Regions from separate parts of the Blautia sp. Marseille-P2398 genome, predicted to be linked through region 2. Evidence: predicted binding sites of a transcription regulator. Region 2 holds the regulator's gene; the other holds the start of a gene.

Region 1 (16,385 bases), on a different contig from region 2:
CCCTCAATCGTTATCATGGTTCCGGGATTATATTTATACAGAGGATTTTATAATCTTGGTATTATGTCATTATCAGTAGCTGCATCCTGGTTTGCGTCTGCGATCCTTATCATTGCAGCGTTGCCATTAGGGCTAATCTTTGCACGTATTCTGACAGATAAAGCTTTCAGATACTGTACTTAACCGAATCAAAAATCAGGGAAATCCCCAACCACTGTTTAAATTGCAAAAAGCAATAAGCAGTGGTTGGGGATTTGTTCGTGCAAGTATCTACTCCAATAGGAAAATGTGAAAATTATATCAAACTAACAAACAATTTTATGCTTCCAAACAAATATTTAAACGAAAAAATTGTTCAGATTTCTGTACAAAAGCTCTTGTCAATTTTTTGACAATGTGTTATCATTAAGACGTCAATTTTGTTAGGAGAAAAGGAGTATTAAGATTATGAGCAGTAAAATTACTATCATTGGAGCCGGCAGCGTCGGATCTACCATCGCGTACACTTTATCAAGCCAGGATATCGCATCTGAAATTGTTCTGATCGATATCAACAAAAAGAAAGCAGAAGGTGAAGTTCTGGATATTATCCAGGGAACCTGCTTCAGAGATCCTATTTCCATCATTGCCGGAGACTACGAAGATGCTAGGGATTCTGACATCGTTATCATCACATCCGGTATTGCCCGTAAACCAGGACAGACAAGACTTGAACTTACACAGACAAATGTAAATATCCTCAAATCTATCACACCAGAGATCGTAAAGGCAGCTCCAAATGCCCTTTATCTGATCGTAAGCAATCCGGTTGATATCATGACTTATGTATTTACAAAGATTTCCGGACTTCCAGAAAACCAGATCCTTGGTTCCGGTACAATTCTTGACTCTGCACGTCTGCGCTGCGGATTATCCGAACATTTCCAGATTGCACAGAGTAATATCCATGCCTATGTATTCGGTGAGCATGGAGATACATCCTTTATTCCGTGGTCTGGTGCCTATATTTCAGGTGTAAGTGTGGATGAATATTACGACCTTGAGAAGAAACTCGGTAAGGATATTGAACCGATTGATAAAGAAGCAATGCTTCAGTATGTACAGAAATCTGGCGGTGAGATCATTTCCAAGAAAGGTGCAACTTTCTATGCAGTATCCTCTTCTGTATGCAAACTTTGCAGCCTTCTTGTATCTTCTTCAGAGTCTATCTCTACAGTATCTACTATGATGCATGGAGAGTACGGAATCGATGATGTATGCCTGAGTACATTAACTCTGGTAGGACCAAATGGTGTACAGGGCAAAGTTCCAATGAGAATGACAAAAGCTGAGATCGAACAGCTTAAGAAGAGTGCAGATGCACTGAAAGAAATTATTGCTCAGATTGACCTTAATTAATAATATATCAGACAAAACATTCAGAAGTACAGGTACAGCCTGTTCTTCTGAATCCATATTACTGTTTACTCCTTTTTAATTATTAGCCAAAATTCTGTACTGTAAGCGGAAACAGACGAATTTTGGCTTACATATATCAAAAGCAAAAAAATATATAAATAATATTTATATTAATTTTTTGAAAGATACTATGATTGTGAGTAAATAGAAAAGCGGAAGATTTTATCTGCCTGAAAAAGATTAATTTAGATCAGAAGAATTGAGCAATGATGCGTGATAAAAAAATTATCAAAAACCTCTTGTTAAAATGTTGTCAATATGATATAATATTTTTCGGAAATCGAGCTGATACACTCCTTTAATTGCGGAGGAAGGGTGTGCGAACTCTTTTATTTTCTATGTCTCAACAAAGATATAAAAAGTAATTGTATTAGACTTGATTTATATTTTTGTCCATATATTGTTAAAAAAAAGACAAGGACTAGCGACTGTTATTTACGGGCGCTATATATCGGGGCAAATTGCTTTTGGACCCTGATATCATTATTTGAGCAACATGAATTTATCTGAACAACTAAGAAAGGATAATGTTAAGTATGAAGTACAGTTATTATCCGGGTTGTACCCTGAGAAACAAGGCGAAAGATCTGGACGAATATGCCAGAGCCAGCGCCAGAGCACTTGGGTTTGAACTGGAAGAGATCGAAGACTGGCAGTGCTGCGGAGGTGTTTATCCGCTGGGAACTGACGAAATTGCTACGAAGCTTTCTTCTGTACGTGCTCTTAATCAGGCCAAAGAAAAGGGCCAGGATCTGGTAACAATCTGCTCTGCCTGTCATCACGTGATCAAACGTGTCAATGATGATATGAAAAATGTGGAGGATATCCGCACCAGAGCAAATAATTACATGCAGCTTGATGAGCCTTATGAAGGCGAGACAACAGTGCTCCATTATCTGGAAGTACTTCGCGACAAAGTCGGTTTCGACAAGCTGAAAGAGAAGGTAGTAAACCCGCTTACAGGAAAGAAAATCGGAGCCTATTACGGATGTCTCTTATTACGTCCGGGCAAGATCATGGCTTTTGATGATCCGGAGAATCCGACAATCATGGAAGATTTCATCCGTGCACTTGGGGCAGAACCGGTAATCTATCCATACAGAAATGAATGCTGCGGCGGTTACATTTCTCTGAAAGAAAAAGATATGTCTCAGAACATGTGTCAGAAAATCGAAGACAGTGCGAAAGGCTTTGGCGCAGATATGCTGATCACAGCCTGTCCATTGTGTAAATATAATTTAAATAAAAACGCTTCCAGCGAACTGCCTGTATATTATTTCACAGAGCTCCTTGCAGAAGCCCTCGGAGTAAAAGAGGAGGTGGCAAAATGAGAAACCAGCATTCAGCAGCAGAAAAGATCAAAGAGATCTCTGGAACCAATCCGCTGAAATGTATGAAATGTGGAAAATGTTCTGCTACCTGCCCATCTTTCAATGAAATGGATATCAAGCCACATCAGTTTGTATCCTATGTTGTAAATGAAGATATCGAAGCACTTGTCAATTCAAAGTCTCTCTGGAAATGCCTTTCCTGCTTCGCCTGTGTAGAGCGTTGTCCAAGAGATGTAAAACCGGGAAAGATCATCGATGCAGCAAGACAGTTAGTTGTCCGTGAAAAAGGCGGCGATTATCTGAAAGCAGATGAGATACCACAGCTTCTTGATCCGGAACTGCCACAGCAGCTTCTGGTAAGTGCATTCAGAAGATACAGGAGGTAAGCCAGCGTGCAGAGAATTGGTGTATTTGTCTGTCATTGCGGAAGTAATATCGCCGCTACGGTAGATGTAAAAAAAGTTGTTGAATTAGCTGCCAAAGAGCCGGGTGTCGTTCATGCAGAAGACTACCAGTACATGTGCTCAGAAGCAGGCCAGGCTAAAATTCAGGAAGCCATTAAAGAGAAAAACCTGACAGGCGTTGTTGTCTGTTCATGCTCTCCACGTATGCATGAGGCAACATTCAGAAAAGCAGCTGAAAGAGCTGGCCTGAATCCATACATGGTGGAGATTGCAAATATCCGTGAGCATTGTTCCTGGATCCACAAGGATATGGAAGAGGCTACAAAGAAGGCCGTGATCCTTGCCAGGGCAGCAATCGCAAAAGTAAACTTAAACACACCTCTTCAGCCAGGAGAGAGCCGTGTTACAAAGAGAGCCCTGATCATCGGCGGCGGTATTGCCGGAATCCAGACAGCCCTGGATATCGCAGATGCAGGATATGAAGTAGATATCGTAGAGAAGACTCCAAGTATCGGTGGAAGAATGTCACAGCTTGATAAAACATTCCCGACACTTGACTGTTCTGCATGTATCCTCACACCTAAGATGGTAGAGGCAGCAGCACATGAGAAGATCAATATCTATACATACAGTGAAGTAGAACATGTCAGCGGTTTCGTAGGTGATTTCACCGTTGATATCAGAAAGAAAGCAAGAAGTGTAAATATGGACAAATGTACAGGCTGCGGTGTCTGCCAGGAAAAATGTCCGTCCAAGAAGATTCCGAACGAATTTAACAGAGGATTAAATAACAGAACTGCTATTTACACTCCATTTGCACAGGCAATCCCGAATGTTCCGGTTATCGACCGTGAGAACTGTCTGAAATTTAAAACAGGAAAATGTGGTGTCTGCTCCAAAGTATGTCAGGCAGGAGCCATTGATTACGATCAGCAGGATGAGATCGTAACACAGAAATACGGTGCAATCGTAGTTGCTACAGGTTTTGATACCATCAAACTTGACAAATATGATGAATATGCGTACAGCCAGAGTAAAGATGTTATCACATCCCTGGAACTGGAACGTATCATGAACGCAGCAGGTCCTACAAAAGGACACTTAGAGCGTCTTTCCGACGGAAAGGCTCCGAAAGAGCTGGTATTTATCCAGTGTGTGGGAAGCAGATGTTCTGATGACAGAGGAAAGCCATACTGTTCCAAAATCTGCTGTATGTACACAGCAAAACATGCAATGCTGATCCGTGATAAATATCCGGATACAAATGTAACAGTCTTCTATATTGATGTGCGTACACCCGGTAAGAACTTCGATGAGTTCTACAGAAGAGCCGTAGAACAGTACGGCGTAAACTACATCAAAGGCCAGGTAGGAAAAGTTATTCCACAGCCGGACGGAAGCCTTCTTGTACAGGGATCTGACCTGATTGACAACAAACAAATCCTTAAGAAAGCAGATATGGTCGTTCTTGCAACAGCCATTGAACCGAACCCGGATGTTCGTAAGATCGCTACTATGCTTACAGCAAGTATTGATACAAACAACTTCCTCACAGAAGCCCATGCAAAACTCCGTCCTGTAGAATCTCCTACAGCAGGGATCTTCCTTTCCGGTGTATGCCAGGGACCGAAAGATATTCCGGAGACAGTTGCACAGGCTGGCGCAGCAGCAGTTAAGGCAATCGGCCTTCTTGCCAAAGATAAACTGACAACCAACCCATGTACAGCAAAATCCGATGAACTGTTATGTAACGGATGTTCTACATGTGCAAATGTCTGCCCATATGGAGCAATTTCCTATGAGGATAAACAGGTAAATGACCACGGTATCCGTGAAACAAGAAGAGTAGCCGTTGTAAATACAGCACTTTGCCAGGGATGTGGCGCTTGTACAGTAGCCTGCCCGTCTGGTGCTATGGATCTGCAGGGCTTTTCCAACAGACAGATTATCGCGGAGGTAGATGCAATATGTCGATAGAAACAAACGAAGAATTCAGACCTAAGATTGTAGCATTCTGCTGTAACTGGTGTAGTTACGCAGGTGCAGACCTTGCAGGAAGCAGCCGTCTTTCTTACCCGGCTGACGTAAAGATCATCCGTGTTCCATGTTCCTGCCGTGTCAATCCAATGTTCATCCTCCGTGCTTTTGAGAAAGGTGCTGACGGTGTGATCATGTGTGGATGTCATCCTGGAGACTGTCATTACAGCACAGGTAACTACTATGCAAGAAGACGTATGACACTTCTTTTCTCCATGCTCGACTACATCGGTGTGGAAAACGGAAGAACACGAGTAGAATGGGTTTCCGCTGCTGAAGGTGTGAAATTCTCCCAGACAATGAATGAGTTTGTAGAGAAGATCCATTCACTCGGTAAGAACGTAAGATTGGAGGATTTAAGATGCAGGAGCTGATAAATCGTGCAAAAGAACTGCTTGCTGACGGTACAGTTGCAAGAGTTCTGGGATGGAAAGCCGGAGATCTGCCTTACAATCCGGAACCGGCTTACTTTGAAACAGAAGAATCTCTGAAAGATTTTGTATATAACGGATTCTGCGGTGCAAACTTAAGCAAATATATGATCGAAGCTTCCAAACTGGAAGGCAAGACACTGGTATGTTTAAAACCATGTGATACATACAGCTTTAATCAGCTGATTAAAGAGCATCGTGTAGACCGTGAGAAAGCTTATATCATTGGTGTTGGATGTAAAGGAAAACTGGATATCGAGAGAATCCGCAAACAGGGAATCAAAGGTATCGAAAGCATTTCCGGTGCAGAGATCACAGATGAGGCAGAAACACTGACTATTCAGACAATCTATGGTGAGAAGACCTGTGCATACAAAGATGCAATGCTTGAAAGATGTCACGTATGTAAAGGAAAAGAACATAAGATTTATGATGAACTTATCGGTGAGTCCAAAGACACAAAAGATGCAGATCGTTTTGCAGAAGTAGAGAAGATCGAAGCAATGAGCCCGGAAGAAAAATTTGCATTCTTCCAGAGCCAGTTAAGCAAATGTATCCGCTGCAATGCCTGCCGTAATGTCTGTCCTGCATGCAGCTGCCGTAAATGTGTATTCGACAGCAATAAATTTGACAGTGCGCAGAAAGCAAACGTGGACTCTTTCGAAGAGAAGATGTTCCATATCATCCGTGCATTCCATGTGGCAGGAAGATGTACAGACTGCGGCGAATGCAGCAGAGTATGTCCTCAGGGAATTCCGCTTCACCTGTTCAATCGTAAATTTATCAAAGATATTGATACATTCTATGGTGAATATCAGGCAGGAGAGGATTCAACATCCAAGGGACCTCTTACAAACTTTACATTTGAAGATGTTGAGCCGAGTATCGTGGCAGAAAGGGGATAATGTATGTATAAGATAGCAGCAGAGAATCTGCAGGCATTATTCCAGAAGATTGCCGCAGATCAGGATTTATATTTACCGGTCAAAGTCAGTGATCAGGTAAACTTCAAAGCATGGAGCGAAGATGCAGAAGTTTGTCTTGATACTTTAAAAACTGTAAAATCACCAAAAGATGCTTTTTTTCCACAGAGTGAAAACCTCTACACCTGTAAGAAAGAGGAGAAGAATATCTCCATTGAGCCACAGGCATTACAGGAAAAGAACTTTGTTGTGTTCGGAATGAAAGCCTGCGATATCCAGGGTGTAAAAGTACTGGATAACGTATTCTTAAGTGATCCGATCGATACTTTCTATGCAGCCAGAAGAGATCATGGTACGATTGTAGCACTTGCATGCCATGAGCCGGAAGAAAGCTGTTTCTGTAAAGCATTCGGTATTGACTGCGCAGACCCTGTTGCAGATGTTGCAACATGGATGATCGAGGGAGAGCTTTACTGGAAACCTCTTACAGAGAAAGGGGAAGCCCTTACAAAAGCAGTTGCAGAACTTCTCAACGATGCTGACGAAGCAAAAGTAGAAGAAGAGAAAGCTGCGATCCGCGCAATCGTAGAGAAGCTTCCGTACTCTAATCTTTCTCTGGAAGGATGGGGACAGGAAGATTACATGGATCGTTTCAATTCTCCTGTATGGGAAGAACTTTATAAACCATGTCTGGCATGTGGTACCTGTACATTTGTATGCCCTACCTGCCAGTGCTATGATATCAAAGATTATGACACAGGACACGGCGTACAGCGTTACCGCTGCTGGGATTCCTGTATGTACTCTGACTTTACAATGATGGCACACGGAAATAACCGTAACAGCCAGATGCAGCGTTTCCGTCAGAGATTCATGCATAAACTTGTTTACTATCCGGTAAACAACAATGGAATGTTCTCATGTGTAGGATGCGGCCGCTGCGTTGAGAAATGCCCATCATCCTTAAATATCGTAAAAGTCATCAAAGCTTTTGAAAATCAGGGAGGTGAAAAATAATGAGCGAATGTACCTGCCATAAAAACTACACATTAGACACACTGATCCCGAAGGTTGGTGTGATCACAGATATCCGTCAGGAGACACCGGATGTTAAAACATTCCGTGTAAACGCTCCTGAAGGAGGAAAACTTTTTGAACATATGCCTGGCCAGTGTGCAATGGTCTGCGCACCAGGTGTAAGTGAAGGTATGTTTTCCATTACTTCTTCACCTACAAATAAAGAATATCAGGAATTCAGTATCAAGAAGTGCGGTGCACTGACCGATTATCTCCACAGCCTTCAGGTTGGAGATGAGATCACAGTCCGTGGACCATACGGAAATCATTTCCCTGTAGAAGATAAATTAAAAGGTAAAAACCTTCTGTTTATCGCAGGTGGTATCGGACTTGCACCTCTTCGTTCTGTTATCAACTATGTACTGGATAACCGTGCAGATTACGGAACAGTAGATATCCTCTATGGTTCCCGTTCCGCAGATGACCTGGTACAGTTAAAAGAAATCCAGGAAGTCTGGATGAAAGCAGAGGGAGTTAATGTTTATCTGACAATCGACCGTGAACAGGAAGGCTGGGACGGACACGTTGGATTCGTTCCTTCTTATCTGAAAGAGATTGGATTCGATACAAACAAAACAGCACTTGTCTGCGGACCGCCGATCATGATCAAGTTCGTTCTTGCAGGACTGGAAGAACTGGGCTTCTCCAGAGAACAGGTTTACACAACTCTGGAGCTTCGTATGAAATGCGGTATCGGTAAATGCGGCCGTTGCAATATCGGTTCCAAATACGTCTGCAAAGACGGTCCGGTATTCAGATGCGACGAGATTGATGAATTACCTGCAGAATATTGATAAGCAATGAGCAGTGCAGAAAGTGATGTGAAGGAATGCGTCATGCTTGCATATAAGCATTCTTTCACAGAACATTCTGTAGGGCGAACGCCCTCAAGCGAGAAGTAGCGTAGCGGATTCGAGCTTGTATGTGCTGCTGACGACAGATGATATATATAGAAAGGACTGGTAATCTCAAATGGAAAAGAATATGGTAAACGTATATTTTTTCGGTAAGAAATACAGCGTACCTGCAGAACTTACAATTATGACTGCCATGGAATATGCCGGTTATACATTAAAGAGAGGATGCGGCTGCAGACACGGATTCTGCGGAGCCTGCGCAACAATCTACAGAATCAAAGGTGAAAACGAGCTGAAAACATGTCTTGCCTGTCAGACACAGGTACAGGAAGGAATGTATGTAGCAAGCATCCCGTTCTTCCCTACAGATAAGAGACTCTACAACATCGAAGACCTGAAACCGAATCAGCAGGTAATGATGGAACTCTATCCGGAAATCTACAGCTGTATCGGATGTAATGCCTGTACAAAAGCATGTACTCAGGACTTAAATGTAATGCAGTACATCGCATATGCACAGAGAGGCGAACTTGAAAAATGTGCAGAGGAATCCTTCGACTGCGTAAGCTGCGGATGCTGTTCCGTAAGATGTCCGGCCGGTATTTCCCATCCGATGGTAGGTCTTCTTGCAAGACGTCTCACAGGTAAATATATCGCGCCTAAGAGCGAACATCTGGAGAAACGTGTAGAAGAAATCCACGAAGGTAAATATGATGATCTGATCGAGCAGATCATGCAGAAACCAATCACAGACATGCAGGAACTTTACAACAACAGAGAAATTGAGAAATAGGGAGGGCGTAAAACATGTATGCACCATATCCAGAAAATATGATGGAATCCATCAAAAAGGTAGAGGCTACAAGAGCACAGCGTATGGCAACAGAGCCAAGACGTCTGACAGCTGAAGAGAAAGACGCTCTTCTTGAGAAATTTCATCCGGATTATAATCCAGACGCGTTTGCAGAAATCAAAGTAGGACCGAACAAAGGACAGAAAGCTCCTCTGGAACTGGCAGAGATGCTCCATTCAACAAGCCGTCTGATCAACGAAAAAATTGACCTTACAAAAATTGATTATGACGTAGATGTACTTGTGATCGGCGGTGGCGGTGCAGGTTCTTCCTGTGCCATTGAAGCACACAATGCAGGTGCAGACGTTATGATCGTTACAAAGCTTCGTATCGGTGATGCCAACACAATGATGGCGGAGGGCGGTATCCAGGCTGCAGACAAAGAGAATGATTCTCCAGTACAGCATTATCTGGACTGCTTCGGCGGCGGACATTTTGCAGCAAAGCCGGAACTGGTAAAGAGACTGGTAATGGAAGCTCCGGATGCCATCAAATGGCTCAATGACCTTGGTGTTGAATTTGATAAAGCAGAAGACGGAACCATGGTTACCACACACGGCGGCGGTACTTCCAGAAAGAGAATGCATGCTGCAAAGGATTATTCCGGATCTGAGATCATGCGTACCATCAGAGATGAAGTTCTGAATCTTAAGATTCCGGTAGTTGAATTTACTTCAGCTGTTGAACTTCTGAAAGATGAAAAAGGACAGGTTGCAGGTGCAGTTCTTCTTAACATGGAAACAGGAGATTATTCTGTTGCAAGAGCCAAAACTGTTGTAATTGCAACAGGTGGTGCAGGAAGAATGCATTATCAGGGATTCCCGACATCCAACCACTACGGTGCAACTGCAGACGGACTTGTACTTGGATACAGAGCAGGTGCTTCCCTTCTTTATCAGGATTCTATCCAGTACCATCCAACAGGAGCAATCTATCCATCACAGATCATGGGTGCTCTGGTAACTGAGAAAGTTCGTTCCGTTGGTGCACAGCTTGTAAATGCAAACGGAGAAGCTTATATTCATCCGCTTGAAACCCGTGACGTAAATGCTTCCGGTGTTATCCGTGAATGCGAAGAAGGACGCGGCGTAGAAGTTCCAGGCGGACTGAAAGGTGTATGGCTTGACACTCCGATGATCGAGATCCTCGGTGGCGAAGGAACCATCGAAAAGAGAATCCCGGCTATGTTCCGTATGTACATGAACTACGGCATTGATATGAGAAAAGTTCCTATCGTTATTTATCCGACACTTCACTACCAGAACGGTGGTCTTGAGATTAACGGAGACGGATTCACAAAAGAAATTCCAAACCTGTTAGTTGCAGGAGAAGCCGCAGGTGGAATCCACGGAAGAAACAGACTGATGGGTAACTCTCTTCTGGATGTAATCGTATTTGGAAGAAATGCCGGTAAAAAAGCAGCTGCAAAATGCAAGAATGTAGAGCTTGGTGAAATGAACCTGGATCATATCTACAAATATGCAGATGAACTGGACAAAGCAGATTTACATACTGACAAAGTATCTCCATTACTGCTTCCAAAATATGCCCGTCACGAGCAGCGCTGATAAAAGGTCAGACAATCAGAATATAAAAGTTACTGTAACCAGTATACGATAAAAATGTTCCGGTATCGGTGCCGGGAAATTGCCGTTACCGGAAACCTTTGATATAATGAAAAAGGGAATATGTCATTTCTTAATGGCATATCCAGAAATAGAGAAGGGAGCTTACCAGAATGCGTGAAGTAGAAGTAAGCAGACTTACAGATGTCATCGAAAAACTCTGTATCGAAGCAAATGAACATCTTCCGGAAGACGTAAAATGTGCGATCAAAACATGCCGCGCATGCGAAGACGGAGAGATTGCCAAGGGTATCCTTGACAATATTATTGAGAATTTTGATATTGCAGATAACGAGAACGTGCCGATCTGCCAGGATACAGGAATGGCATGTGTATTCCTTGAAATCGGACAGGATGTACATTTTGTCGGGGGAAATCTGAACGATGCCATCAATGAAGGTGTACGTCGTGGATATGATAAGGGATATTTAAGAAAATCTGTAGTAAAGGATCCGGTTCGCCGTGGAAACACAGGCGACAATACACCGGCTATGATCTACACAGAAATCGTTCCCGGAGATCAGGTAAAGATCACAGTAGGCCCCAAAGGCTTCGGAAGTGAGAACATGAGCCAGATCCGTATGTTCAAACCATCTGCAGGATTACAGGGAATCAAGGATTTTATCCTTGAAGTAGTAGAGACCGCAGGTCCCAACCCATGTCCGCCAATGGTAGTCGGAGTTGGTATCGGAGGAACCTTTGACAAATGTGCACTTCTTGCAAAGAAAGCACTGATGAGACCTCTGGATACTCAGAACCCGGATCCGTTCTATGCTGATCTTGAGAAAGAAATGCTGGAAAAAGTAAACAAGCTTGGAATCGGACCTCAGGGATTTGGCGGAAAGACAACAGCCATCGGCCTGAATATCGAAACAATGCCGACTCATATTGCAGGTATGCCATGTGCAGTTAATATCAACTGCCATGTAACCCGCCATAAATCGGAGGTGATCTGAGATGGAAAGAAAGAAAATTACGCTTCCACTTACTAGAGAGCTGGCAAGAACTCTCCATGCAGGTGATCAGGTATTATTAACAGGTACTATTTATACATCACGTGATGCAGGACACAAGAGAATGTGTGAGGCCCTTGCAAAAGGTGAGAAAATTCCATTTGATCCTACAGATGCAACCATCTACTATGTAGGACCAACTCCTGCAAAACCAGGCGCAGTCATCGGCTCCGCAGGCCCTACAACCAGCGGACGTATGGATGCCTATGCACCCACAATGATGTCTGTGGGAGCAAGAGGAATGATCGGTAAAGGTGCCCGCCTTCCGGAAGTAGTAGACGCCATGAAGAAATATGATGGTGTATACTTCGGAGCTATCGGCGGTGCAGGTGCGCTTCTTGCAAAATGCATCAAAAAGGCCGAACTGATCGCCTATGAAGATCTGGGAGCAGAAGCACTTCGTAAATTGTATGTAGAGGATATGCCTCTTGTAGTCATCATTGACTCAGAAGGCAATAATCTGTACGAGATGGGAAAAGCAGAATATCTCAAAGAACACGGAGATAAGTAATTCTGCAGATACATAAAAAAATAACTTCCATATGCTGTAGACATACAGTATATGGAAGTTGCTTTATATAGCCAAAATTATATATATATTGTATCCAATATATAAAAATCATATATACAATAATATGAATTATATCTTTTACATTTGACCTATAAACGTATAACATGATAATCAGGGTCAAAAAGGGACCCGCCAAACATGAGAAAGCAGCGATTTACGCAGTAAAGCAGCGGATTTCGAATGTTTGAAAATAAACGGTAAAAGAATAAAGGCAGTTATCCGTACAGGAGATAACTGCAAATAAACTTGAACGGGGAAAATCATGAAAGATCATAATCAACACGAAATACAAATGTCGGAAGCCTTTTTAAACAGTGCATTCCTGGCACTGTCAGGAGGTTTTCAGGATGCTTACACCTATAATGCAAGAAACGAAGTATTCTGTAATGCACAGACAGGAAACGTCGTTCTTATGAGCCAGCACTTTATGGCAGGAGAACTGACAGCAGGACTGGGATACTTCTTTCCTATTATTTTCTTTGCACTGGGCGTATGGGTTGCGGAGAAAATACAGGCAAATTATAAATATGCGCAGAAGCTCCACTGGAGACAGGGTGTTCTGCTGGCAGAAATCCTGATCTTATTTACAGTAGGTTTCCTGCCAACCGAATACAATATGCTGGCAAATGCCATGGCATCTTTCGCCTGTGCAATGCAGGTACAGTCCTTCCGCAAGGTAAACGGATATTCCTATGCAAGTACTATGTGTATCGGTAATTTGCGCAGTGGTACAGCTGCGTTGTCAGTTTATTTTCGTGAAAAAAAATCAAAACAGCTAAAACAGGCGATGTATTATTTTGGAATCATCCTTATGTTTGCCTTGGGTGCCGGCATTGGTGGAAATCTGTCCATACGCTATGGAATCAGAATGATCTGGGTTTCCTGTGGATTCCTTATGATCAGCTTTCTGTTGATGTTTATAGAAAAATATAAGCATTTCCATGAGGAACATGAAATTAAATAATGCAGCCATTTCCAGAAAGGTCATTGAGAAGAAGATAATATTCTTTTCAATGATCTTTTTTTGTTTTGATATTGCTATTAAATTAACAATCCTGTTAAAGAAATTGCTTTTCATTTATATACATTTATGAATACTATACATCTATAACAAATTGTTATAAATTAATTTCAGAAAATTTCAAAAATGATATTGTGCAAAACAACTATATAATGTATAATATCAACAGCACATATGTTGAAAATAACTAAAGCTGCGTGGGAATCGATATATCGGTACTATATTAAAACCGATGTATCAAAATTACTATTTAAGGAGGGAACCGAATGTTAGACCAGTCTTATTACAGAAAAGCGGATGAGATCATCGAGCACTACGGACGTACAGCAGCATCGCTGATTCCGATCATGCAGGATATTCAGGCGGAATATCGTTACCTGCCGGGAGAATTGCTGACTTATGTAGCGAAAGAAATCGGAGTAAAAGAAGCCAAGGCCTACAGTGTAGCCACATTCTATGAGAATTTTTCTTTTGAGCCGAAAGGGAAATATGTCATTAAAGTGTGTGACGGAACAGCCTGTCATGTGAGAAAATCCATGCCTGTAAAAGAGGCTTTGATGAAGGAACTTGGACTGAGCAACAAGAAACACACTACAGATGACATGCTTTTTACCGTAGAAACAGTATCCTGTCTGGGTGCATGTGGACTTGCCCCCACACTGACTGTCAATGATGAAGTACATCCGAAGATGACTCCTGAGAAAGCTGTAGAACTTTTGAATAAACTGAGAGGAGAGTGCGTATGAGTATTAAGAGTAAAGAAGACCTGTTAAATAAGCAGGCTGAAGTAAATGAGCAGATTAAATCTTATACCTGCCGCGTTCTTGTCTGTTCAGGTACCGGATGTATCGCATCCGGAGCGCAGAAGATTTATGAAGAGATGTCAGTACTCTGTGAGAGAATTGATGGAGTAACAGTTGAAATGCAGAAGGATGTGCCTCATGTAGGCGTGATCAAGACAGGGTGCCAGGGCTTATGTGAACTTGGACCTCTGATGAGAATTGAACCATATGATTATCAGTATGTTCACGTACAGCCGGAAGACTGTAAGGAAATTGTGGAGAGAACTATATTGGAAGGGAAACCTGTAGAGAGACTGTTTTATCGTGATAATAATACAGTCTGTCCACATCCTGATGATATTCCTTTCTTAAATCAACAGACACGTATCGTTCTTGAAAACTGCGGAAAAATCGATGCGGAATCTATCGAAGAGTATATTGCTGTGGGAGGCTATCAGGCACTTGCAAAAGTGATGGGAAGCATGTCCCCGCAGGAAGTTATTGATGAAGTAACTAAATCCGGGCTTCGCGGTCGTGGCGGTGCAGGATTCCCGGCAGGCAAGAAATGGTCTCAGGTTGCACGCCAGGCAGAGAAAACCCGCTATGTTGTATGTAATGGTGATGAGGGTGATCCCGGTGCATTTATGGATGGTTCCGTCATGGAAGGTGATCCATATAAGATGATCGAAGGTATGACTATTGCAGCCTACGCAGTCGGTGCGGAGAATGGATATATTTATGTTCGTGCAGAGTATCCTCTTTCTGTAAAGAGACTTAGGATGGCGATTGAACAGGCAGAAAAATATGGCCTGTTAGGTGATAATATTTTAAATTCCGGTGTAAACTTCCATTTACATATCAACAGAGGTGCCGGAGCTTTCGTATGTGGAGAAGGTTCGGCACTTACCGCATCTATCGAGGGTAACAGAGGTATGCCTCGTGTAAAACCGCCCCGTACAGTAGAGAAAGGTCTGTGGGGTAAGCCTACAGTTCTTAATAATGTAGAAACCTATGCTAATGTACCGAAGATTATTCTTCAGGGAGCAGACTGGTTCCGCACTATCGGTACAGAGGGAAGCCCCGGAACAAAAACCTTCTCACTGACCGGTTCTATCGAGAATACCGGTCTGATAGAGGTTCCTATGGGAACCACACTCCGCCACATTATCTATGATATCGGTGGTGGCTTAAAGAGTGGCGCCGCATTTAAAGGTGTCCAGATTGGCGGTCCGTCCGGCGGATGTCTGATCCTTGACCAGCTGGATGCACCTCTTGATTTTGATTCTGTCAAAAAATTAGATGCGATTATGGGATCTGGTGGTCTGGTAGTTATGGACGAGAATACCTGTATGGTTGAGGTTGCCAGATTCTTTATGAACTTCACCCAGCGTGAGAGCTGCGGTAAATGTGTACCGTGCCGTGAGGGTACCAAACGTATGCTGGAGATCCTGGAGAGGATCGTAGATGGCAAGGGTGAGATGTCCGATCTGGATGAGCTGGAAGAGCTTGCAAATATGGTTCAGAACATGGCTCTGTGCGGACTTGGCAAGAGTGCACCTCTTCCTGTTATCAGTACTCTCAAACGCTTCCGCGATGAATATGAGGAACATATCTGCGATAAGAAATGCCGTGCAAAAGTATGTACTGCTCTTCGTCAGTTCCACATCAACCCTGAGTTCTGTATCGGCTGCGGTAAATGTGCAAAGAACTGTCCGGCAGGTGCAATCTCAGGTAAGATCAAACATCCATATCACATTGATAACGACATCTGTATCAAATGCGGTGCATGTAAGGACAACTGTAACTTTGATGCAGTATATGTGGAAGCATAGAAGGGAGGATACACTATGGGCCATATGATAATTGACGGTAGAAAGGTAGAATTTACCGATGAAAAAAATGTCCTGTCTGTCATCCGCAAGGCAGGGATCAATATTCCGACACTGTGCTACCACTCAGAGGTATCCACTTTTGGTGCCTGTCGTTTATGTACAGTTGAAGA
Region 2 (16,385 bases):
GATGGGCTCTTGGCTGTCGTATAGATGGTGGTCAGGCAGAATATGTAAGAGTTCCGTTTGCTGACCAGGGACTGAACAAAATTCCGGAAGGAGTTACTGACAGACAGGCTTTGCTGGTAGGAGATGTTCTTGCCACTGGCTATTGGGCTGCACGTATTTCTGAGATCACAGAGGAGGATATTGTGCTGATTATTGGAGCTGGTCCTACAGGGATTTGCACTTTGCTAAGTGTTATGCTGAAAAATCCAAAGTGTATTATTATGTGTGAAAAAGATGAAAACAGAATTCATTTTATTAATGAACATTATCCGGAGGTTCTTACTGTCTCGCCGGAGGAATGCTTTGATTTTGTCCAGGACCATAGTGATCACGGTGGAGCTGATGTAGTTCTTGAGGTTGCGGGAGCGGAATCTACATTTCGTCTGGCATGGGAATGTGCAAGACCAAATGCAACTGTGACAGTGGTTGCACTTTATGATAAGGCTCAGGTACTGCCACTTCCGGATATGTATGGAAAAAATCTCACATTCAAAACAGGTGGAGTGGATGGATGTGATTGTGAGGAAACCCTGAAACTGATCGCAGAAGGTAAGATTAATACAGAACCACTTATCACACATACCTATCCGCTTAGCAGAATCGAAGAAGCATATGAACTTTTTGAAAATAAGAGAGATGGTGTGATCAAAGTAGCGGTAGAGTGTTAGAGCGTGTTTCGAAAACGATGTACTAGCAGGATTGCTGTAGATGAAATGAGCAGGTCTGTGAAAAAAATATCTGGAGCAGTTTCTTTTTTGAAAAAAGGAATTAAGTAATGAGGAGATGACGAAGTCTTGAATAAAGCATATGAACAGGAAATAGAAATGTGGAATCAGGTTTTTAAAGAATGTACACCTGTAGATTTAAGAAAGTTAGATTTGAAAGTGGAAACCATGTTTGATGAAGCTTTAAAACTATTTGCGGAAAAAACAACAAATGTCCTGGATTTTGGATGCGGAACCGGAGATATTTCTACACATAAGGTTCTGGGGATTGATGCCTCAAAAGTGGGTATTCAATTTGCAAATGAAACAGCAAAACTCAGTGAGTATAAAACTGCCACGTTCTTAGAAGGCGGAGAACATATGATAAGTTTCCGGCAGTTCGCTTTTTTCCTGTGTTTCTGCTATACTTTTGTCAGGAAAGAGAGGACGGCTTATGAACATTGATTTAAGAGAAGAACTTAGAAAACGTGATGAACTTCTTGACGGTTATCTCAAGCAGATTGAGATCCAGGAAGAGTTTATCCAGAAGCAGAAAGAAATGATCGAATTTCTGGAAGACCATATTTCAAAGATCACAGATATTATCAGCGGCGTCTGACAGATAAAACTATGCCGGGGGAAAAAGTATGCCTGATGCTTATGACCGTATTACACTCCTGTGCCGCCTGAAAGCTGCACAGACCAGAAATAAAGAACTGGAATCCGGAGAAAGATATGTCCGGCTGAAAGAGCTTCATCAGAAGGAATGCAGGTAATATGGATCCAGGATCCTGGAACTGCAGAAAGAAGCGGCGGATGCCCATAAGGAAACGATACGTGTCCGTAATTACTGGTTCCAGGTACTGGAAGATATGCTTCTGGAGTTTGAAAAAATGCAGAAGAAAACGAAACAGGAGCTCCAGGAGATGGAAAAGCGCGCCCTGAAAGCAGAAAAACAGAGGGATGATGCACTGGATAAGGTAAAAGAACTCCAGCACCAGTTTTATGAAACAGCAGTCAGGCTGGAAGAAGAACAGGGAAAAAATCTGAAACTCCGTGCACAGATAAACCGTGATTATGAAAATTCTTCTATCCCTTCTTCCAAAACACTCCGGAAGAAAAAGATCACGAACAGCAGGGAAAAGACCGGAAGGAAACCCGGAGGCCAGCCAGGCCATAAGGGACACTGCCGCAAAAAACAGGAGCCGACCCGGCCGGCAATCCTTCTCCCGCCTCCGGAAATAGTCCTGGAAGACAATTCTTTTAAAAAGACATCAAAAACGATCATAAAACAACGGGTAGGCATCCGCATGCTCCTGGATGTAACAGAATATCATGCAGATGTTTATTATAGCAGTCAGACGGGAGAACGCGTTCATGCTCCATTTCCGGCCGGAGTCATTGATGATGTGAATTATGACGGCAGCATCCGGGCATTTCTGTTTCTTCTTAACAATGACTGCTGTACATCGATCGATAAGAGCAGACAGTTTCTGTCAGGCCTGACCGGTGGAAAACTGAATATCTCAAAAGGAATGGTGAGCAGACTCAGCAGGGAGTTTGCCTTAAAAACGGAAGCTGAGCGCAGGGCTGCTTATGCAGATATGCTGCTTTCCCCTGTCATGCATACAGACTGTACAAATGGCAGGGAAAACGGAAAGGGCTGCCAGATATATGTCTGCGCAACGCCGGACGGAAAAGCCCTGTATTTTGCCCGTGAGAAAAAAGGGCATGAAGGGGTAAAGGACACGGTCACTGAAGATTACCAGGGGATCCTTGTACACGATCATGACCGGACCTTTTATAATTATGGAACGGATCATCAGGAATGCCTTGCCCATGTGCTGCGCTATCTGAAAGGTAGCATGGATAATGAGCCGGACCGTACCTGGAATAAAGATATGCATTCACTGGTACAGGAAATGATCCATTTCCGGAATGGATTACAGCCGTCTGAGGAACTGGATCCCTGTAAGGTCTCTGAATTCGAAGAAAGATACCGTAAGATACTGGAGACCGCCCGGAAGGAATATGAAAATGTTCCGGCAAACGATTACTATAGAGACGGGTATAATTTATTTCTGAGAATAGAGAAATATATGCAGAACCATCTGCTGTTCCTGCATGATCTCCGGGTACCTGCCACTAATAATGAAGCAGAAAGGCTTCTAAGGAATTATAAGCGGAAACAGGCGCAGGCCGTGACATTCAGAAGTTTCGAGAGCATCGATTACCTCTGCCAATGCATGAGCATGCTTGTTTTGATGCGCTTAGAAGAACCAGAAAATATATTTGACAGAGTGTCCAGGATATTTGGATAAAGAAAACCGATGGCTTTAACTGTTTTTCAGTTTACACCATCGGTTTTCTTAAGTCCAGTTAGCCCTTGAACAGTAACACAATCTTTTTTCCATATCAAATAAGCTCCATGTTCTGATTGCGAATATCAGTTGAAGCATGTTACTATAAGAAAAAACATAGCTATATCATATGATTTTTGACGAGGTAAATCAGATGGCTGGTGACACAGAAACATGATAAGAAAGGTAAAAAACATGGCATCAGAAAGAACAGAAGAACTATACAGGGTTTTGCTCAGCAAGGGCTATCCGAAGGAGCTTTGTGCTGAGATTGCATATAAAAATATGAATACAGATTATACCGCAACCAGAATGCTGGGTTATTTATATCGGTATACAAATCCTAAAATCGAAGATCTGGTAGATGAGATGCTGGCGATTTTAAGTGATCGGGCGCAGATAATAGAGAAAAAGGAATCTGAACATGCGCAGGCAGTGATCAGTGAAATGTACCGGAAGGGATTATAAGTGACGAAGAACTTGGAGATACGATAACAATGGAGCAATATTATTACAACCATATGAATAAGGCGCAGCAGGCTGCATATCACAGCATTCTTAGCGGTGTGAAAAACCTGGCGGATGAATTTCAGATTCCGGCATTAGAGGGAGAAGAACTTTATAATGTATTTTTTCAGATGCGTCTGGATCATCCGGAGATATTTTGGGTGAGCAGTTATAAATACCGGTATTATAAAGACTCTCCGAATCTGATTTTTATTCCGGAGTATCTTTTTGATAAAAAGAAGATTTGCGAACATCAAAAGGCTATGACTGCCAGAGTTGAGAAGCTGATTCGTCCGGCTCAGAAGCTGTCTGAGTGGGAGAAAGAGAAGTATGTACATGATTTTATCTGTGAAAATATCCGCTATGACAAACTGAAAAAATCATATTCCCATGAAATTATCGGACCGTTGGGGCAAGGAGTTGGTGTTTGTGAGGGAATTGCAAAAGCAGTAAAGGTTTTGTTAGATGCACTGGGAGTCTGGTGTGTGATTGCAATCTGTGGAAATAATCCTGAGAAGGGAATTAAGTATCGCCACACATGGAATATTGTAAAAATAGGAGGTACATATTATCATCTGGATGCGACCTTTGATAATACCCTGGGAAAAGATCGTGAAACTTCTGAAATCCGCTATGATTATTTCAATCTGGATGATTCACAGATTTTCAGGGATCATGAGCCTCTTATTGCGCCGGCGCCTCACTGCGGTGATCATGAGCACTTTTACTATAAGGAGAAGAAGCTTTCTTTTACTAAGAAAGAGGATGTGTATAAACGTTCTTTGCAGGCGGCGAAGAAAGGCAGGGTACTTATTTTTCACTGGAGAGGCGGTTATCTGACAAAGGAAGTATTGAAGGAATTGCTGGAGCTTATCCGGAAAGCAGGAGATGAGAAAGACAAAACAGCAATGGTCAGCATAAACTGGCCGCAGGCAGTTATTCGTGTTCAGTATACGGATATGCAGGTACAGGAGAGTGTGACAATAGAGGAAGCGAATGAAGGGGAAAAATAGATGTAATAAACAGCTTAACTTTTTCCGTGTGAGGATAGAGCTTTTTAAAAGAATGTGATCAGAGTGAGAAAACAGCCGAGATGTGGGACAGGGAATTAAAAGAAATCAGGAAGCAGGAACAGTATAGGAAAGCTATATCATGTATGGAAGAGGAACAGTATGATAAGGCAATAATTTTGTTTGAGGGACTTCCAAGAGATTATGAAGATGTCAGAAATAATTTCAGGGAATAAGGGTGAAATAAATGAATCAAAATTGCATGATTACACGAGAAGCAGCGTTGGAATTCGGTTTATCATTTCAGAATACATATACGGAAAGACCTTTCCGTGATCAGAACTGGCAAGTGGTAAGAGCGAGGGAAAACAAAAAAATTTTTTTATGGATCTATGAACGAAACGGTTATGTTAATCTGAATGTAAAAGCAGATCCGGAGTGGCGTGATTTTTGGCGAAGTGCCTATGAATCTGTACAGGCTGGTTATCATCAGAATAAGGAACATTGGAATACCATTATTCTAAATGGGACGGTACCGGATAAAGATATTAAAAGAATGATATCCGAAAGCTATGATCTCGTAACATACAGCCCGACAAAGAAGATTTATGAGGCAGTGAAGCAAATTCCGAAAGGATGCGTTGCAACTTATGGTCAGGTTGCCGAAATGGCAGGGAATCCGAGAATGTCGAGAGCGGTAGGGAATGCCCTCCATAAGAATCCGGATCCGGGGCATATTCCCTGTTATCGGGTAGTGAATTTCAGAGGAGAACTGTCAGGGGCTTTTGCCTTCGGCGGTAAAGATGTACAGAAAAAGCTACTGGAAGCAGATGGAATTGAGGTTGTCAATGGAACGGTGGATTTAAAAAAATATGGATTGACGCAAAGAGATGATAAACTGTGAGAAAACAGATACGGATGATTACCTTATTATCATTTGAATGCTGCTTTTGATAACGGCCTGAGAAAGGATTACGGAAATTCTGAAATCCGATATGATCATTTTTATTATAAAAAGAAGAAGCTGTCTTTTACCAGACAGGAATTTTGTAATGCTCATCAGCTGGGGGCGGGCAAATCTTTCCGGATCTGCCTGGCAAAGGACTGTATTATAGGTGCAGGAAGCCTGGTTACCAAGAATACTGTGATACCGGATGGTTCTCTGGTAATGGGCAGTCCGGCCAGGATCAAACGAAATCTCACCTGGGAAGAATATTCTGAAAATATTGTGGCTTTAGAAAAAATCCATAGTAATCCCATAAAATAATGCAGTTAAAACAATTCAGTAGTGATATCATACACCTGCTTTACGATAAACAGATTTCATGTTATGATTATTTCAGCTGAATTTGAGATATTCTATTAATGAAAAGGGCAACTATTCAACAGTTTCTGACTGTGAAAGTATTGAACAGTTATGAAGAAAAATAAAAGGAGGATCAATGTTATGCTTACAACATGGACTCCGGCACATATGCCGGAAAAAGAGGAAATCAAAACCCGTCTGCAGACAGCAAGAAGTCAGCTCTATGATTTTCAGATGAAAATCAAGGAACATAAGATCCCGGTAATCGTACTCTTTGAAGGCTGGGGATCTTCCGGCAAGGGAAGTACGATCGGAAAAGTCATTAAGAATATTGATCCGCGTTTCTTTAAGGTTGCCACTATGTCAGCTCCCACAGCAGAAGAACTGAGATATCCATTTCTGTATCGCTATTTTAAACAGATTCCGGAAGCCGGAAAATTTACATTTCTGGATTCCGGCTGGATGGAGCAGACTTGTAAAGACTGTCTGTCGGGCGAGATTGAAGGCGAAGGTTATACACAGCGGATTGACAGCATCCGCCGTTTTGAGCGGCAGCTTACAGATAATGGTTATCTGGTGCTGAAATTCTTTATGCAGATTGACAGGGATGAACAGAAGCGGCGTGAAAAATTACTTCTGGATCATAAAGACACCAGATGGCGTGTGTCAGACTTTGATAAATGGCAGAATGAACATTACAAAAAATGTGCAAAAATATTTTCTCAGTATCTGTCTGACACGAATGCTTCCTCTGCACCATGGTACATCATAGATGCCAGTGACAGAAAATGGGCGGAACTTCAGGTGCTGGAGACTATGGTAAGCAATATTGAAGTTGCCATGCAGAATCAGGCACATTCCGTTCCGATTTTGCAGAATGTATTTCCTCTGGAGCAGATTCCCCGTCTGTCGGATATTGATCTGAGAGATAAAACAATGGATGACGAGGAGTACAGGGGAGAACTGAAACAGCTCCAGAATAAACTGGGGGAACTCCATAATAAACTGTACAGGAGACGTATTCCTGTGATCATCACGTATGAAGGCTGGGATGCGGCAGGCAAAGGAGGTAACATCAAACGTATTACAGAAGCCCTGGATCCCCGGGGCTATGAAGTACATCCAATTGCAAGTCCGGAACCACATGAGAAGGCCAGACATTATTTATGGCGTTTCTGGACAAGACTTCCGAAAAATGGGCATATCGCTATTTTTGACAGAACCTGGTATGGCAGAGTTATGGTAGAACGTCTGGAGGGATTTTGCGGTGAAAATGACTGGAAACGTGCCTACAACGAAATGAATGAGTTTGAGAAAGAACTTAAAGACTGGGGTGCAGTCATTATTAAATTCTGGGTACAGATCGATAAGGATACACAGCTGGAGCGTTTTCAGGAGAGACAGAATAATCCGGAGAAACAATGGAAGATCACAGATGAGGACTGGAGAAACAGAGAGAAATGGGATGCCTATGAAGTGGCTGTCAATGAGATGCTTCAGAAGACAAACACTTCCTTTGCGCCATGGCATGTACTGGAATCTGTTGACAAGAAATATGCCCGTATCAAAGCACTCAGAATTGTGATCTCTGAAATAGAAAAAGCATTAAAAGAAAATTAAATTTTGCGGGAAATGTGTAAATGAATGATAAGATAACAGTCTGCCTGGGTAAGGGCGGGCAAAGAGAAATGGCAGAATCTTTTGCCAGAAAGAACAATGTTCCGATTATGGACAAACCGGGAGAACATCTGACAGTAATGTTTGACTCCCGGGGCGTATCACTTACCGGTTATGGCCTGACATATCAGGGAGATTTTGAAGGAATGCTGCACAGAGTCACAAACGGAAGACTTTCCCATGAAATGCTGGTACGTGCGGTCAAAACTGAGGGAGAACATCTGAAAGCAATTGATGCCACTGCAGGTATGGGGGAGGATGGTTTCCTTCTTGCAGCATATGGCTATGAGGTGACATTATATGAACAGAATCCGGTGATCGCCGCACTTTTGAAGGATGCGCTCCGGCGTGCCAGAAAGCATCCCGTATTAAAAGACATTGCTTCCAGAATGAAACTGGTAGAGGGTGACAGTGTGTCATGTATGGAGAAACTTATGGATCCGGTAGATGTGATCTATCTTGATCCCATGTTCCCGAAGAGACAGAAATCCGGTCTGATAAATAAAAAACTTCAGCTGATCCAGAAACTTGAACCTCCATGTTCTGAGGAAAAAGATCTTTTTGATGCAGCTATCAAAGCCGGACCTTCCAGAATTATCGTAAAACGTCCTCTTAAGAGCGTCTGTCTTGATGGAAGAGAGCCTTCTTATATATTAAAAGGAAAAGCAATACGATATGACTGCTATGTGATGTAGAAGGTTTATCAGTACATTGCAGCAGCCCTTTATTTTTGAGGGCTGCTACAATGTATTTTTTCCCATTCCCGGATAAATTCCATTTGTTCCTGATCGGAGATTTCCTGGGAGGCAGCGTCATTTCCGGCAGCTACACAGCAGAGCAGGACGAAGGTCTGAAAGAGTAAAAATACCAGTATCAATAATAATGCAGTCATAATTTGTCTCCTTAATATTATGCAGATGGTTACAGTTATTTTATGAAATTGCTATAAGGATATTTTTCGGGATTTCTGTAACAGATTCTGTATATGTCTGTTGTTTTGCATATCAGAAGTATCTGCATATCATGGAAGCTTTATACATTTTATTTACAGAAAAACGGAGATATGACAGGAGAAACTGTCGGACACAAAAATATAATCTTCCGAATAATTTAAAGTAAGACGCAAATGTTCATTGTCTTTGCAGCGACCTGATGAACAGTTGCGGTAAGATTTCATTATCCAGATGATTCGGAGGATTTTTTATGAAGAATTCAGATGATTCCGGATATACAGGAAAGCACGTGGGTGTGTGTGTTCTGGATACCGGGATTTTTCCTCATATAGATTTTACAGGGAGAATACTTGCGTTTCAAGATTTCATCGGACATTGTATCAGACCTTATGATGATAATTCTCATGGAACCCATGTATGTGGGATCATTGGCGGTGACGGAAGGGCTTCGGAAGGACGGATCAGAGGAATTGCCCCCGGGTGTAGCCTGATAGTTCTGAAGGTGCTCGACAGAACGGGAAATGGCAGGAAAGAAGATGTTTTACAGGCTTTTCGCTGGATCCTGGAGAATAAGAGATATTATGGGATACGTGTAGTGAATATCTCGGTGGGAACAACCTGCAGGAGAGCAGAAGATCACAGAGTTCTGATTGCGGGTGTGGAACAACTTTGGGATGCAGGTCTGGTGGTAGTGGCTGCGGCAGGAAATCAGGGACCGAAGGCAGGAAGTGTGACAGCACCGGGAAGCAGCCGGAAGATTATCACAGTAGGCTCCAGCGATCTGCTTACAGGACGGACTGCCATATCCGGCAGGGGACCTACATTTGAGTGTGTTTGTAAACCGGATCTGGTTGCACCCGGGAATCATGTTCTTGCCTGTGCACCGGGGGCAGATAACGGATATGGAGTGAAGAGTGGTACTTCTATGTCTACACCTCTGGTTGCAGGGGCAGCCGCATTGATGCTTGAGAAGAATCCGGAGCTGACTAATGTTCAGATTAAGATGAAATTGAAAGAAAGTGCCAGGGATATGGGATTGCCAAAGAATCAGCAGGGATGGGGAGAACTGGATCTGGAACGCTTTATGGAACTGTGATCAGTAATCTTTTATTTCACAAAATTATTGCTTTAGTGTATAAAAGCATTGACGAACGGTCTGTTTTCGGCTATCATGATAGTTAACTGGATGAGAGCCAAAGAGGAGGATTAACATGAAAAAAATTCAGATGCAGACACCACTTGTGGAGATGGATGGAGATGAGATGACCAGAATTCTCTGGAAAATAATCAAAGATGAACTTCTTCTTCCGTATATTGATTTGAACACTGAGTATTATGACCTTGGTCTGGAATACAGAAATGAAACGGATGATCAGGTAACTGTTGATGCAGCAGAGGCTACAAAGAAGTACGGCGTTGCAGTGAAATGTGCAACTATCACTCCTAATAAGGCAAGAATGGAAGAGTATACCTTAAAGAAAATGTACAAGAGTCCTAACGGAACGATTCGTGCAATTCTCGACGGAACTGTTTTTCGTGCCCCAATCGTAGTGAAGGGTATTGAACCATGTGTTAAGAACTGGAAGAAACCGATCACCATCGCACGTCATGCCTATGGTGATGTGTATAAGAACACAGAGATGTATATTGACGGCCCCGGAGATGCTTATCTGGTATTTGAAGGTGCAGACGGACAGCAGAGAAAAGAGCTGATCCATCATTATGAGGGACCGGGTGTGCTTCAGGGTATGCACAATCTGGATGATTCTATCACAAGTTTTGCAAGATGCTGTTTTAATTATGCACTGGATACAAAACAGAATCTGTGGCTTGGTGGCAAGGATACGATCTCCAAGATTTATGACGGACGTTTTAAGGAAATCTTTGCAACTATTTATGAAGATGAGTTTAAGGAGAAATTCGAGGCAGCAGGCATTGAATATTTCTACAGCCTGATCGATGATATCGTAGCTCGTGTCATGAAGGCTGAAGGCGGATTTATCTGGGCCTGCAAGAACTATGATGGAGATGTTATGAGCGATATGGTTTCTTCAGCATTTGGTTCTCTGGCTATGATGACATCTGTACTGGTATCTCCACAGGGATATTACGAATATGAAGCTGCTCATGGAACTGTACAGAGACATTATTATCGCTATCTGAAAGGTGAGGAGACATCTACTAACTCTGTAGCAACTATTTTTGCATGGACCGGAGCTCTGAGAAAAAGAGGTGAGCTGGACGGCAATAAAGAATTGATGGAATTTGCTGATAAACTGGAGAAGGCGACTCTGGAGACGATTGAAAGCGGTAAGATGACAAAAGACCTTGCGCTGATCACTTCTCTTGAGGATGTGACAGTACTGAACAGCAAAGATTTCATCCTTGCCATCAGAGAGAGACTGGATGAAATTTTATAATGTCAGAAATTATCCGGTAATGTTTCTATAACATTATAAAGTTCTCCGGGCAGGATCACACTGCAGCGGAGAAACCTGTAAAAAGTTATAAACTGCGAAAATGGGAAGAACCTGCATTATGCAAGTTCTTCCCATTTTTCATATAATCCTTCTAATTCTTCGGTAATGGCGGCTTTCTCTTTGCTGAGTTTCGCACATTCTGCCACATTTGTGCAGACATCCGGGAGAATCATGGTTTCGTCGATCTCTTTATCTCTGGTCTCAAGTTCTTCAATGCGGGCTTCTACTTTTTTTAGTTCATTCTCTCGTTTTCGCTGGCGGGCCTGTTCTTCTTTCTGCTGCTGCCAGGAAAGCTTGTTATCAGAAGCCTGCTTTGCTTCTGTCACAGCCTGAGCGGCAGCCGGAGCATATTTTTCCGTCAGCTCTTCTTTTTTCTCCAGATAATAGTCGTAATCTCCGATATAATTTACAATTGCCTGATTGGTCAGATCCAGGATCCGGGTAGCTGTCTGGTTGATGAAGTAACGGTCGTGGGAAACATAGAATACTGTTCCTGTGTAACTGTTCAATGCCTCTTCAAGAATCTCTTTTGAAGCGATATCCAGATGGTTGGTGGGCTCATCGAGGATCAGAAAGTTTGCTTCGGACAGCATCAGCTTGGCGAGGGAAACACGACCTCTTTCTCCGCCGGACAGAGCGGAGATCAGTTTGAATACATCATCCCCTGTGAAAAGGAATGCTGCCAGCATATTTCGAATTTCTGTTTCCGTAAGTGTGGGATAAGCATCTGAGATTTCCTCAAAAATAGTTTTCTCCATATGAAGAACATGGTGTTCCTGGTCATAGTAGCCAATCTGTACCTTGGAACCAAGAGTAAATCTGCCGCTGTCTGCATCGATCAGCCCATTGATGATCTTTAACATGGTGGTTTTGCCTGTGCCGTTATTGCCAATCAGGGCTACACGTTCTCCACGTTTGATCTCAAAGGAGATGTCACTGAAAAGTGTCTGTCCGGGAAAAGATTTGGAAAGACTTTCCACAGTAAGGACATCATTTCCGCTGACAAATCTTGGTTCCAGGGAAATGCGCATCTGATTCTGAATCTCCTGTGGTTTATCAATGCGCTGGACTTTATCCAGCATTTTCTCGCGGCTTTCCGCACGTTTGATGGATTTCTCGCGGTTAAAGGATTTCAGCTTGGCAATGACTGCTTCTTGATGTTTGATATCCCGCTGCTGGTTCAGGTAGGCTTTGTACTGGGCGTCACGCAGCTGGGCTTTTTTCAGGGCATAGGCAGAATAGTTGCCACTGTACATACGCATATTTCCTGCTTCGATTTCCACAACTTTTGTTACGACTTTGTCAAGAAAGTAACGGTCGTGGGATACGATAAATACAGCACCCGGGTAATTCAGAAGATAGGTTTCCAGCCAGGAAATACTCTCCATATCCAGATGGTTGGTAGGCTCATCCAGAAGAAGAATGTCAGGGCTGGCAAGAAGCAGTTTACCCAGAGCTACGCGGGTTTTCTGGCCGCCTGAAAGAGTTTCTATCTGGCGTTCGAAATCTTCTTCTGTGAAACCAAGACCTTTTAATACACCCATGATCTCACTTTTGTAAGCGTAACCATTTTCCAGTTCAAACTGGTGACTCAGTCTTGTGTAAGTATTCATCAGGCTGTCCAGAGCATCTCCGGTGGTGGTTTTCATTTCCTGTTCCAGAGAGCGCAGACGGTTCTCCATATCAATAATGTGCTGTTTGGTGGAAATCAGTTCTTCGTAAATGGTATGATGGCCATGAATGTCCTGATACTGGGCAAGGTAGCCGATATTTTTATCTTTGGCAAGTACCACGTTTCCTGAATCCGGGGAGAGCTCATGCATAATGATTCGCAGCAGAGTCGTCTTGCCTGCACCGTTATTGCCGATGAGAGCTGCCTTTTCGCGGTCTTCTATATGGAAACTGGCATCCTTGAGAATGATTTTTTCGCCAAAGGATTTACAGATATTCTGACATGATAAAATCATAGGAATTCCTCCGTTTGTAATTTGTCCGCGTACTATTATAATCGAAAATGCCTGTTTTTGAAAGCATTTTAAGAGATTTTGTCCAGGGAAAAGAAAGCACCGGATGGATGCATGGAAGAAAATATGATATTCCGGGGAATTTTTCAGAATGAAATTGATAAAAAAATACAGAAATATTTGGTCAAAAAGTACAAATTTAATTTGACAATAAAATAACATCTGGGTATAATTGACATAGATAAGCTAAGGAGGGAAAATTTGTGGAAGCTAAGGAAATTTCGAAAGCGGTAATCAAGCGTCTGCCGCGGTACTACCGCTACCTCGGTGAATTGATGGAGGAGAATGTAGAGCGTATATCTTCAAATGATCTTAGCAAGAAGATGCATGTGACGGCTTCCCAGATTCGTCAGGACTTAAATAATTTCGGTGGTTTTGGTCAGCAGGGTTACGGCTATAATGTACGCTATTTGTATACAGAAATCGGTAAGATCCTTGGGCTGGATACTGTACATCCGATGATTATTCTGGGTGCCGGTAATCTGGGACAGGCATTGGCCAATTATGTGGATTTTGAAAAGCGCGGATTTAAGCTGGTTGGTATTTTTGACGTCAATCCTGTACTTGAGGGGATTGCAGTTCGTGGAATTGAGATTCAGATGTTGAGCGATCTTCCTTTGTTTCTGAAGGAGAATGAGGTTGAGATCGCGATCCTGACTCTTCCTAAAAACAAAGCCAAAGAGATGGCAAAGATTTTGATTGATAATGGAATTAAGGCAATCTGGAATTTTGCACATATTGATCTGGATGCCCCGGAGGATGTAATGGTAGAGAACGTACATCTTTCAGAGAGTCTTATGACTTTGTCCTATAACCTGAGTGAGTACAGAAAGGAACATGAAGGTATGTAAGGGATAACTGTGAAACACAAGGCTGTGGTCATCTGATCACAGCTTTTCTCTTGTATGTAAATGTGTTATTGTAAACAGGAGGTGAACAGATGAGAGAGATTGTAACTGCTGTTGAGATGAAAGAACTGGATCATAATACGATTCAGAAAGCCGGGATATCGTCTCCGGTACTTATGGAGAGGGCGGCATTAAAGACGGTTGAGGAGATTGTACAGAGATTAAAGAATAAAGAAAAAGAGAAAATCCTTGTGGTCTGCGGAACCGGCAACAATGGCGGAGACGGATTGGCGATTGCCAGACTGCTTCAGTTGAGAGGAGTCAGAACCTGGTATTATATTGCGGGTAAGGAAGAGAAAATGACTGCTGAAACTGCCGGACAGCTTAAAACAGCAGAATATTATCAGGTGCCCCGGGTGCATAACCTGGATCTGGATGAATATACTACTATAGTAGATGCCATCTTTGGGGTTGGACTGAGCAGACCTGTAGAGGGAAAATATGCAGAGCTTATCAGTACAATGAACCGGGCATCTGCGTATAAAGTAGCTGTGGATATTCCATCCGGGATTGACTCAGATACCGGATTTGAGAAGGGGATTGCATTCCGGGCAGATCTTACGGTTACCTTTGCTTTTCGCAAAAGAGGGCTGTGTTTTTATCCCGGACGCATGTATGGCGGTGAGATCGTTGTTACGGATATCGGAATCTATTCCATACCCGGAAAGAAAATCTGTATGCATCATCTGGAACGTGAAGATTTGAAAATGCTTCCGGAGAGAGTTCCCTATGGAAATAAAGGAACCTTCGGTAAGGTTCTTCTTATAGCTGGCAGCGAAGGAATGTGCGGAGCTGCATATCTGAGTGCAGCAGCTGCTCTGAAAAGCTCTGCGGGAATGGTGAGAATTCAGACCGTGGAGGCCAACAGGATTCCGTTGCAGACACTGTTGCCGGAAGCCATGATCACCTGTGATTTTGATGAGAAAAAAAACCAGGCAATGCTTGACTGGTGTGATGTGCTTGTGATAGGACCGGGTCTTGGAACCGGAGCGCAGAGCAGGGAAAGAGCTCAGTGGTTCCTGGCGAAGGCAGCTGAGTGTAAAAAAACAGTAATTCTGGATGCAGATGGCCTGAATCTTCTGTCAGTCCATGACAACTGGAAGTGTTTTATCGGGGAACATGTGATCCTGACACCTCATATTGGTGAGATGAGTCGTCTGTGCGGAAAAGAAATCGGTAAGATCCAGGATTGTCTGGCACAGACTGCAGCTGATTATGCAAAGGAGTCTGGAGCGGTTTGCGTTCTGAAGGATGCCTGTACTGTGGTGGCAGATGCTTTTGGAGATATGTATTTGAACATTTCGGGTAATGCAGGAATGGCTACAGCGGGAAGTGGAGATGTGTTAAGCGGTGTGCTTGCTGGTATACAGTGTATGTATCTGGCAGCAGAAAAGAAATTTTCTCCTGTTATGCTGGCTGCACTTGGTGTATATGTGCATGGGCTGGCAGGTGATCTGGCTGCTGAAACAGTAGGGCAGCGAGGGATGACCGCAGGAGATATCATCTGTTTTCTGCCGGAAATACTAAGATAGAATATTCATTTTGAGGCAGTAAATCTGTGAAACAATTTGCAGATATTAACATGAAAAAATAACAGAGGAAAATTATTATGAAGAAATATAGCAGAGTAAAAGCAGTCATTTCACTGGATGCAGTAGAACATAATTTCCGGGAAATGAGAAAAAATATTGCAGAAGAGACAAAGATGATCGCAGTCATAAAGGCTGACGCTTATGGACATGGCGCGGTGCCGGTTGCACATCTCATTGAGGATTATGATTATATCTGGGGATTTGCGGCTGCAACTGCGGAAGAAGCGATTCATCTGCGAGAAGCCGGGATTACAAAACCAATCCTGATCCTTGGAATTGTTTTTGATGAATATTTTCCGGAACTTGTCCGTTATGAGATCCGTCCTGCAGTGTGCGAATATGAGGAGGCAAGGAAACTTTCAGACGAAGCGGTTCTGCAGAAAAAAACTGTACATATTCATATTGCTCTGGACACAGGAATGACCAGGATCGGTTTTGCGGATGCACAGGAAAATGTAGAGGAAATTAAAAAAATTTCAGAACTTCCAAATCTTGAGATTGAGGGTATGTTTACTCATTTTGCAAGAGCAGATGAGTATGACAGAAGTCCGGCTATGGTACAATTGGAGCGGTATCTGGATTTTTCAAGGCGCGTAGAAGAGGCAGGAGTAGAAATTCCTCTACATCATTGTTCTAACAGTGCGGGCATCATACGTATGCCGGAAGCAAATCTGAATATTGTCCGCGCCGGAATCACAATTTATGGAATTTATCCTTCTTCTGAGGTGGAGAGAGATATTGTAAAGCTTGAGCCGGTTATGGAACTTAAGAGTCATGTGACTTATGTGAAGGACGTTCCTGCCGGAGCAGCGATCAGCTACGGCG

The links. Region 2 encodes Rex, which represses fermentation and respiration genes when NADH is low (regulators of the CRP and FNR family bind a similar motif). Its sites were predicted from a motif close to ATTGTTAANTANTTAACAAT; they were not measured.
Region 1: the regulator Rex is predicted to act here: its motif matches at 1,697-1,716, upstream of ACESZG_RS04805 (CoB--CoM heterodisulfide reductase iron-sulfur subunit B family protein).

The regions. Positions count from the first base shown of each region.
Region 1 is NZ_CAXSTD010000003.1:93,194-109,578, forward strand. It holds gene ACESZG_RS04795 (threonine/serine exporter ThrE family protein) at 1-183, shown strand, start outside; gene ACESZG_RS04800 (L-lactate dehydrogenase) at 448-1,398, shown strand; gene ACESZG_RS04805 (CoB--CoM heterodisulfide reductase iron-sulfur subunit B family protein) at 1,995-2,789, shown strand; gene ACESZG_RS04810 (4Fe-4S dicluster domain-containing protein) at 2,786-3,175, shown strand; gene ACESZG_RS04815 (CoB--CoM heterodisulfide reductase iron-sulfur subunit A family protein) at 3,182-5,170, shown strand; gene ACESZG_RS04820 (hydrogenase iron-sulfur subunit) at 5,161-5,604, shown strand; gene ACESZG_RS04825 (4Fe-4S dicluster domain-containing protein) at 5,592-6,566, shown strand; gene ACESZG_RS04830 (4Fe-4S dicluster domain-containing protein) at 6,570-7,601, shown strand; gene ACESZG_RS04835 (FAD/NAD(P)-binding protein) at 7,601-8,455, shown strand; gene ACESZG_RS04840 (2Fe-2S iron-sulfur cluster-binding protein) at 8,634-9,311, shown strand; gene ACESZG_RS04845 (FAD-dependent oxidoreductase) at 9,326-10,939, shown strand; gene ACESZG_RS04850 (fumarate hydratase) at 11,110-11,952, shown strand; gene ACESZG_RS04855 (Fe-S-containing hydro-lyase) at 11,954-12,520, shown strand; gene ACESZG_RS04860 (YoaK family protein) at 12,843-13,544, shown strand; gene ACESZG_RS04865 (NAD(P)H-dependent oxidoreductase subunit E) at 13,868-14,347, shown strand; gene ACESZG_RS04870 (NADH-quinone oxidoreductase subunit NuoF) at 14,344-16,215, shown strand; gene ACESZG_RS04875 ([FeFe] hydrogenase, group A) at 16,231-16,385, shown strand, end outside.
Region 2 is NZ_CAXSTD010000001.1:351,554-367,938, reverse strand. It holds gene ACESZG_RS01760 (alcohol dehydrogenase) at 1-707, shown strand, start outside; gene ACESZG_RS01755 (class I SAM-dependent methyltransferase) at 834-1,208, shown strand; gene ACESZG_RS01750 (hypothetical protein) at 1,198-1,362, shown strand; gene ACESZG_RS01745 (hypothetical protein) at 1,391-1,519, shown strand; gene ACESZG_RS01740 (transposase) at 1,637-3,064, shown strand; gene ACESZG_RS01735 (hypothetical protein) at 3,299-3,571, shown strand; gene ACESZG_RS01730 (transglutaminase domain-containing protein) at 3,601-4,623, shown strand; gene ACESZG_RS01725 (methylated-DNA--[protein]-cysteine S-methyltransferase) at 4,883-5,524, shown strand; gene ACESZG_RS01720 (hypothetical protein) at 5,558-5,887, shown strand; gene pap (polyphosphate:AMP phosphotransferase) at 6,068-7,546, shown strand; gene ACESZG_RS01710 (class I SAM-dependent methyltransferase) at 7,567-8,298, shown strand; gene ACESZG_RS01705 (S8 family peptidase) at 8,807-9,652, shown strand; gene ACESZG_RS01700 (NADP-dependent isocitrate dehydrogenase) at 9,768-10,976, shown strand; gene ACESZG_RS01695 (ABC-F family ATP-binding cassette domain-containing protein) at 11,093-13,003, opposite strand; gene ACESZG_RS01690 (redox-sensing transcriptional repressor Rex) at 13,264-13,911, shown strand; gene ACESZG_RS01685 (bifunctional ADP-dependent NAD(P)H-hydrate dehydratase/NAD(P)H-hydrate epimerase) at 14,001-15,500, shown strand; gene alr (alanine racemase) at 15,578-16,385, shown strand, end outside.